One region of the Rhodococcus gannanensis genome, then DNA from elsewhere that is predicted to be linked to it. Evidence: riboswitches for the same ligand, from Rfam matches in the RefSeq annotation. Region 1 holds a riboswitch; the other holds the start of a gene.
What was found. A riboswitch is a leader RNA that binds a small molecule or an ion and turns the genes downstream of it on or off. The one in region 1 is predicted to bind cyclic di-AMP.

Region 1 (4,362 bases):
GCGAGGCCGCGCTTGCCGCGCTGGGCGGCGGAGACGTTCGGGAGGTAGTCGACCAGTTCCGGATAGCTGTGCACACCCAGGTTGCCCACCCGCTCGATCAGGGCGTGCAGGACGTCGACGGTGGCTCGGGCGTCGTCGAGTGCCCGGTGTGTGGGCCGGGTGGACACCCGGAACAGGTCTGCCAGTGCGGACAGCTTGACCGAGGGTGCCTCCTCGCGGGAGAGGACCCGCCTGGCCAGGCGCACGGTGCACAGGACCTGGAACGGCGGCCAGGAGAGATCGCACCGGGTGGTCGCGGCGCGGAGGAAGCCGATGTCGAACGGTGCGTTGTGAGCCACCAGGACTGCGCCGCGCGCGAACTCCAGGAAACTCGGCAGCACCTGCTCGATGCGCGGAGCGTCGACGAGCATCGCCGAGGTGATCCCGGTCAGGCGCACGATGTGGGGCGGCATCGTCCGGCCCGGGTCGACGAGCGTCGACAGCTCTCCGACGACCTCGCCGCCGCGGATCTTGACGGCGCCGATCTCGGTGATCGCGTCGTCACCCGCATTGCTGCCGGTCGTCTCGAGGTCCACGACGACGAAGGTGGTGTCACGCAGCGGGGTGTCCAGTTCGTCGAACGCCAACTGGCGTGCCGTCTCGTCGCGGGAACTCACGGGCCGGACAGTAGGGCGCGGCACCGACATCCTCCGACGGCGGAGTGTCGGGGTGGTCCTCACCGTGGTCGCGTCCCGCGGTTCGTGTCGGACGGCGGCGCTACTTTGCGGGTGTCGAGGCCCGGAAAACGCCCGGGACGACCGAAAGAGACGAGGGTCACAGTGATTGTCGATTGCAGCGAATGCGCCGTGTGCGGCCCCGCGTGCGAGGACTGCGTCGTCACGGTGCTCCTCGGGTACCCAGACGCCGCGGACTCCACGCAGACCCCACGGTCGGGTGTTGTTGCGCGGATGAGTGTTGAGCAGGACGAACGGGTTGCTCTCGGTGTGCTGGCCGACAACGGGCTCGTGCCTCCACTCCGGCTCGTCCGGTCGGCCGAGTGCACGCAGACCAGTCGGTCGTTATCTGTTCGTGATGAAGGTGCTGCCTAGTTGCCGAACGCAGCCCGAAATAGGCGAAATGTCCGCTTTCGGCGGTTCGGTGAGTCGACACCGCCGGGGTGCTTTCGTAATCTTCTCGAGACCTTGCGGAGTCTCGCCGCCCCACACCGGAGCGGCGTCGCGAGGTACCGCCTAATCGAACTCCCGTGAGGGACTCGAATCGGGAACCCACCGTTATCTGGGGTGAATCCCGTCGGAGCGCGCCAGCGCGGGACGACGGGTAGGGCTGATCTTCCCAGCCCGAACCCGTCAGCTAACCCGGTCGGCGGAGGAATGGAAGAAAGGCACCTCCTTTCGTGGCAACACTGAGCTCCAAGGCCCGACGCGCCGCCGTCGCCGGCACCCTCACCCTCGGCGCGCTCACGGCAACCGCCGCACCGGCTATGGCCGAGCCCGTCACCGTTCCCGGCGTCGGCGTCTTCGACATCCCGGGTGTCCCCGCCCAGACGATCGAGATCCCGGGTCTCGAGCAGCTTCAGGCCCAGTTCCCCGACGCTCCCGTGCCCGCCCCTGCCGCCATCATCACCGCAGGTCAGAAGGCTGTCGACGCCGCTGCCAGCAAGATCGGCGCCCCGTATGTGTACGGTGCGAGCGGCCCGGACGCCTTCGACTGCTCCGGACTGGTCCAGTGGGCGTTCAAGCAGGCCGGACTGAACCTGCCCCGCACCAGCTACGACCAGGCCGCCGCGGGCACCCCGGTCTCGGCCAACGCCCTGCAGCCCGGCGACGTCGTCTCCTTCTACGGCGGCTCGCACTCCGGCATCTACGCCGGCAACGGTGAGGTCATCCACGCCGCCACCTCCGGTGTCCCGGTCAAGCGCGTTCCGCTGTCCTCGATGCCGATGGACGGCGCGCGCCGCTACTGACGCACCCGGCATCACGACAGGAGTGCCCTGCGACAGGGGAAGTGTCGCAGGGTGTGTGTCGGCCTCTGTGGGCCCGGCGATCCGAGAAGGATCGCCGGGCCCACAGTCGTTCACGGCCCACACCTGGCGGCGACGTGACGTCGTCCCGGCGGAGTGGACACCGCCGTATGCCGTTCCGTAACCTTGCCGAGACCTTTCCGCGAGGAAGAACAGGAGTACCCGGTTCGTGGCGTCACTGAGAAAGCGGTCGACCGCAGTCGCGACCGGGGTGCTCACCTTCGCACTGATCGCCGGCGTCACCGGACCGGCAGGCGCCGATCCCGCGATCGACAACCCGACTGCTGCACTCGAACGGCTCACAGAGCTCTCCCGGACGTCCGAGCAGACGGCAGAGGCGATGCACAACGCGCAGATCGACCTCGACTCGAAGCTGGCCGTCCAGCGTGATGCCGAGACCCGCCACCAGCAGGACATCGAGCGCCTCGACGCCGCCCGCGCGGAGATGGCCCGATTCCAGCCGGCCATCGACCGGCTGACGGCGGCCAATTACCAGGGCGGCCGGGTGAACCGCCTGTTCGCGGTGATGATCTCCGATTCGCCGCAGCAACTGCTCGACCAGATGTCGACGCTCAGCGTGCTGTCCGCGGACACCGCCGCGCAGGTACGCGAGTTCAAGGACGCCAGCGACGTGGCGACCGCGGCCGAGGAGTCGTCGCGCCGGTCCGCCGACGACGCCAGGACCGCGACAGAACACGCCCGGGTCATCAGCGACGACCTGCAGCGCACTCAGAGCGACCTGAAGGAACAGATCGCCGAGGTGACCGCCGCGTTCGCGGAGCTGAGCAGTGCGGAGAAGGCCCAGCTCGCCGGTTCTGTGTTCCCACCGGGTTACGACCCGTCGATCGTGCTGCAGGGCCTCGTGCCCGGGTCCAACGCGAGCGCGCTCCAGGCGGCGCTCACCCAGGTCGGCAAGCCCTACGTGTGGGGCGCCACGGGTCCCGACGGTTACGACTGCTCCGGCTTGATGGTGTGGGCGTACCGGCAGATCGGCAAGACACTGCCGCGTTCGAGTCAGGCGCAGGCCGCGTCCGGTGTTCCCGTGCGCAAGGCGGACCTCCAGCCCGGCGACCTCGTCCTGTACTACGACGACGCGTCCCACGTCGGCATGTATGCGGGCAACGGCAACATCGTCCATGCGTCGACCTACGGTGTGCCCGTCAAGGTGGCACCGCTGGACGCGTATCCGTTCTACGGCGCCCGTCGGTACTGACCATCGAGCGGGAGGATGCGCCGCGCCCGACGCGGCGGGGGATTCGGCGCTGGGAGGCGGTTGCGCTCGCAGGGCTGCTCGTTGCGGTTGCGGGTGCCGCGGGAACGGTTCTGAATCAGCGGTCCGAGGGTCACTCGGCAGCCGCATCCGAGGTGAGTCCGTTCGAGCAGGCTCGTCGCACCGGAGTCCAGGACCTGCTGAACCGGTGGGCGAAGGCGGTCCGCTCGGGTGACGAGGCGGCACTGGCCGCGCTGTTCGACGCGGGGGCCGCACCGGAGTTCCTGGCCGCCGAGGTGCGCCGCTCGCGCAACCTGACGGGTGTACCCCTGGCCGACTGGGGCTACGAGATCGGTTCCGGGCCCGAGACCCCGGTGCCGAGTGACGTCGCCGAGCGTCTGCAGGCGACGGACGTCTGGGCGCCGCACGTGTTCCTCCGGTACGGGATCGCGGGCGCGGACACCGCGTCGACCCGCAAACCCGTCTCCCTCGTGGTGGCCCGGCGCGGCGACGAATGGAAGCTCGTCTCCGACGCCGCCCTCCCGCAGTACGACCGGAGCACCTGGCGCGGGCCGTGGGACTTCGGTCCGGTGGTGTCGCGCACGGTGGAGACGGACGGCGGCGTCTCGGTGGTGCTCGGGCATCCGTGGCAGCAGGCCCGCATCGACGACATCGCCACCGAACTCGTCGCCGCGGTTCCCGCGGTCACCGAGGTGTGGGGCACGCAGTGGCCACGTCGCGCGCTCGTCATCGTCGCTGCCGACCAGGAGGAGTTCACCCACCAGGTCGGCGAGCAGCACAGCGGCTCGGACATCGCCGCCGTCTCGATCTCCGACGCCGTCGTTCCCGGTGCGGCAGCAGTCACGGGTCAGCGAATCGTGTTCAGCCCCACCGCGGGTGAGCGCCTCACCGAGGCGAGCAGACGGGCGGTGCTGCGGCACGAACTCACCCACGTCGCGGCACGGGCGACGACCGTCGACGGGTCACCGATGTGGGTGCTCGAGGGCTTCGCCGACTATGTCGGCCACCGCGACTCCGGTGCCACCGTCGCCGAGGTCGCACCGACGGTGTCCGCAGCCGTGGCGGCACACGGCCCGCCGTCGCGTCTGCCGTCGGACGCCGACTTCGCGGC
Region 2 (4,362 bases), on a different contig from region 1:
AGACGAGCGCCCGATCCCGGAGCACGGTCAGCGCGCGATCGACGGCGCGGGCAGGCGCACGACTCGCGACGAGCTCACCCAGCCGCTCCCGGCTGACCCCGGAGTCGAGCGCGCCGTCGCGGGCCAGGAGTCCGACGAGCGTGAGTTCCAGCACGCTGAGGTCGTCGGCCGCGCGCAGGACCGATGCGCGCTGCTCTGCGCGCGACGCCAGCACGGACAGGTTCGCGGGCGGAGGTACCGCCAGGTCGGGGCGCAGTCCGAGCAGCTCGGCCAGCTCGGCGTCGCTGCGTTCGCCGAGCCAGGTCGCCAGCGCGTAGGGCTGGTCGGCGGGATCGATGTCGGTCATCGCATATCAGATTAGAGACCTGGGGTGTACCCGATGACGCGTCGGTGTCAAAATGGCCTCGTGGCTAACAATTCGAGCAAGTCCTACGTTGATCCCGGCTGGCCCTCGCACATCAAGGAGGGTGACCACGCCGTCACCGAGCTCTCGTCGACCCGATCCGGTGGCCTGTCCCCGTTCGGTGAGGAGATGGAGTTCCCGCTTCCGGTCTCGGAGCTGCCGTACACGCACCCCGTCACCGTCGTGAATCGCTGACCCCGTAGGCGGCCGAGTTTCCGGCCCACGGCCGGACCGGACAACGTCGAAGGCCCCGCACCCAATCCGGGTGCGGGGCCTTCGACGTTGTCCGTGGTGTGCGATCAGCCCTGGGCGAGCTGCGGCAGGTGGTTCTTGAGGAAGTCGATGACCTGCGGGTTGAGCTTGGCCTGCTCGTAGAGGGCCTCGATCTGCGGGTCGACGCCGACCTGGGACTTCACGGCATCGAAGGTGCTGTCGAGCGAGTCGAGGATGTCGGCGGCACCATCGGTGGTCGGGACGCTGGTGACGGCCGGGGCGGGAGCCGGGGTCTCGACCTTGGCGGCCGGGGTGCTGCGCTGGGTCGCGCCGCTGGTCAGGCCGAGGCTGGAGGAGCACGACGGCCAGGCGCCCCAACCCTGCGATTCGAGGACGCGCTCGGCCACGACGATCTGCTCCTCACGGCTGGCCTGGTTCGCCGTCGCGGCGAACTCGCCACCGCCGTGCGCGTTCCAGGTGCTCGGCGAGAACTGCAGGCCACCCTGGTAGCCGTTGCCGGTGTTGATGGCCCAGTTGCCGCCGGCCTCGCACTGCGCGAGCCGATCCCAGTCGGAGTCCGGAGCTGCGTTGGCAGCGGGGGCCGCGAAGGCCGCGCCCGCTGCGCCGAAGACCGCGGTGGTGACGACGACCTTGGCGGCGTTCTTGCGCGTGTTCGTGGGTTTGCGATGACGTCCAGCGCTCATGGGAGGTTCCTCTCCGCACGCGCCTGCGAGGTCAGCTGTCGGGTTCGGGCTGAGAGGTCGCCCGGCCGTGATCGCTCCGTGATGGTGCAGGTCGCGGCTTCACCCCAAGGAAGGCCGTGTGCTCGCCTTCCGGTGTCCACTGGGGACGTGGGTCCCCCGTCCTCGTCCCTGGTGTTCTCTGTGGGAATCCGTTCCGCGGGACAAGGTTTGGCGCGGCGGTCCGGACTGGTCGGAACACCGACCGCTGATGACCGTACGTGGCCGATCGCGGTGCGTCACCTCTTCGGTGAACGGCGTGTTTTCCTGCGGTTTTCCGGAACGGGGCGGTGTCTGTGCTGGTCAGGGCGTTGCAGCTCGGTCGAGACCGCCCTGTGACTCAACCGTTATGTGAGGCACATCACACGACTCGGGTGGTGTCGTCCTGGGGGTTCTCCGAAGGTCCCGGGCACACGTCACGAGGACGACGACGGCGGTCACCACGAACGTCAGCGGGTACACCGACTGGAACAACGGCACGAGCGGATCGGGGGCCGGGACCATGAACAATCCGATCGCGTAGACCCCGTCGGAGTACCCGTGCGCCCACGACAGCAGTGGAGCGGCCAGCACCACCGGCACCAGCCATGCCGTCGGCCGCGCGGACCGCAGCGCGCGGTCGACCGCGAGGATCAGCAGAGGCACGAACCACACCCAGTGGTGGCCCCAGGAGAACGGAGAGACGGCACACGACGTCAGTCCGACCATCGTCACGGCGAGCAGTTTCCGGTCACTGCGGTGCGCCAGATACGCCGCTGCCAGCCCGAGCGCCGCCAGTACAGCCGCGACCGCGAGCCACAGCAGTCTGGGCGGCTCGTCGACATCCAGCATGCGGGCGATGACACCCGCCGCGGACTGGTTGGCGGGCCACTGCGTCTCGCCGATCCGGATCGAATGCCAGATGACCCCCGTCCAGTAGGACCACGAGTCGGAGAAGATCACCACACATCCCACCGCCACCGTCGCTGCGAACCCTCCGATCGCGACCGCGGCCGACCGCCACTGGCGGGTGAGCAGGAGGTGGACGACGAACAGTGCCGGCGTCAGCTTGACGCCCGCCGCGATGCCGACCCCGAGTCCGCGCAGCCGGCTCCCCTCCGGGCGCCCGAGGTCCCACAGGATCAGCAGCATCAGCAGCAGGTTCACCTGCCCGAGCCAGATCGTGGTCCGGACCGGTTCGAGCCACGTCACGATGATCGTCAGCAACGCCGTCGCGACGTGGAGGGTCCGGTCGGTCCGGTAGCCGAGCTGCCGCCAGCACAGCAGCACGATCAGGTACAGCGCGACGAAGTTGACCACGCCGCCGAGCAGCACCGTCATCCCCGGTGAGAACAGTCGCAGCGGGGCGAACACCACGGCCGAGAACGCCGGATACGTCCACCACATCCCGCCGTGCAGTGCGTGGTCGTACAGCCCGGCACCGGACCAGACGGTCGCGCCACCGCTGCGGTAGACCAGCAGGTCGAGCCCGTTCTGGAACAGGCCCCACAGCGGTTGGGCGAACGGCACCACGCGGTCGTGCGCAACGACGACCGCGACGGCGAGCGCCGCGAGGGTACCGAGGAAAAGTCGGTGCGAGGGGAGAGACCGCCCCGCAACCGGGTCGGTGCGGGGCGGTGCCGTCATCCGGCGAAGCCGGGTTGTGACGGTCGGACGGCGTCGACGTCGACGATGTCCTTGCCGAGCGGCATGAGCGAGATCGGGATCATCTTGAGGTTCGCGACGGCCAGGGGCAGCCCGATGATCGTGATCGCCATCGCGACCGCGGTGACCACGTGCCCGATCGCGAGCCAGATGCCGCACAGGACCAGCCAGATCACGTTGCCGATCAGCGATCCGACACCCGAGGTCGGTTTCTCCACCACGGTCTTGCCGAACGGCCACAGCGCGTACACGCCGATGCGGAATGCCGCGATGCCGAACGGGATGGTGATGATCAGGATGCAGCAGATCACGCCGGCGACGAAGTAGCCCAGCGCCAGCCACAGGCCGCCGAACACCAGCCAGATGATGTTGAGGACGAGTCTCATCACGTGTCCTGTCCCCGGGACCGTCTGCCGGATCGCAGCGCGGAACCGATGCCGAAGAGGAATCCGATGGGGCACAGCAGTGCCGCAAGGTACAGCGCGAGACCGGGCGTGTGGCCGGTCGCATAGACGACGAAGATCGCGACGACGGCCAGCAGGCCGGCGAAGAACAGGGCGATGCCGATGCGGAACAGCAGCAACCCGCTCGCGGGCCGGGTGCCGTTCGGCGAGGGGGAGTCGGAGCCGGGGGTTGGAGATGCCACAGCACCACGGTATCGCCACAAACCCGTGTGCTCGGCAGGGGCACGCGGGGGTAGGATGCAGTCATCGCGTCCCACGCTCGGTGGGGCGCGTTCGTTTATGTGGACGATCGACGTGGATGAGCAGGTGACGCGGTGCCTACCGGCAAGGTGAAGTGGTACGACGCTGAAAAGGGCTTCGGCTTCCTCTCCCAGGACGAGGGCGAGGATGTGTATGTCCGCTCGTCCGCGCTGCCCGCGGGAACCGAGAGCCTCAAGGCCGGTCAGCGGGTCGAGTTCGGGATGGCCGCGGGCAAGCGCGGTCCGCAGGCGCTGAGCCTGAAGGTGCTGGACCCGGCGCCCAGCCTGCGGCAGGCCGGCGGCCGACGCGACGACGTGGCCCGCAAGCACACACCGGACGAGCTGCACGGCATGGTCGAGGACATGATCACGCTGCTCGAGGCGAAGGTGCAGCCCGACCTGCGCAAGGGTCGGTACCCGGACCGCAAGACCGCGCAGCGGATCTCCGAGGTGGTTCGGGCGGTCGCGCGCGAGCTCGACAGCTGAGCCACACGCGGACAGACGAACGACGCCCCGGTCGGATGACCGGGGCGTCGTTCGGTTCTGGTCGGGATGTCATCCGGGCGTGTCGCCCGAGACGTCACTGCGCGTCGTTGCCTTCGTTCAGGCCCGGCAGGGTCTGCAGTGCCCACACGGGCGCGAAGTCACGCGAGGACGGC

Region 2: it holds a riboswitch for cyclic di-AMP, as region 1 does, so the genes downstream of both, ACFSJG_RS00625 (transglycosylase family protein) here and ACFSJG_RS12675 (C40 family peptidase) in region 1, are expected to answer to the same signal.

Annotation. Positions count from the first base shown of each region.
Region 1 covers NZ_JBHUFB010000010.1:362,757-367,118, reverse strand. The annotation lists gene ACFSJG_RS12680 (DEDD exonuclease domain-containing protein) at 1-686, opposite strand, end outside; cyclic di-AMP (ydaO/yuaA leader) riboswitch at 1,217-1,381, shown strand; gene ACFSJG_RS12675 (C40 family peptidase) at 1,394-1,963, shown strand; gene ACFSJG_RS12670 (C40 family peptidase) at 2,190-3,233, shown strand; gene ACFSJG_RS12665 (peptidase MA family metallohydrolase) at 3,308-4,362, shown strand, end outside.
Region 2 covers NZ_JBHUFB010000001.1:116,206-120,567, forward strand. The annotation lists gene ACFSJG_RS00615 (helicase-associated domain-containing protein) at 1-346, opposite strand, end outside; gene ACFSJG_RS00620 (hypothetical protein) at 407-598, shown strand; gene ACFSJG_RS00625 (transglycosylase family protein) at 703-1,320, opposite strand; cyclic di-AMP (ydaO/yuaA leader) riboswitch at 1,325-1,528, opposite strand; gene ACFSJG_RS00630 (glycosyltransferase 87 family protein) at 1,660-2,982, opposite strand; gene ACFSJG_RS00635 (YccF domain-containing protein) at 2,979-3,386, opposite strand; gene ACFSJG_RS00640 (hypothetical protein) at 3,386-3,646, opposite strand; gene ACFSJG_RS00645 (cold-shock protein) at 3,779-4,189, shown strand; gene ACFSJG_RS00650 (DUF2771 family protein) at 4,284-4,362, opposite strand, start outside.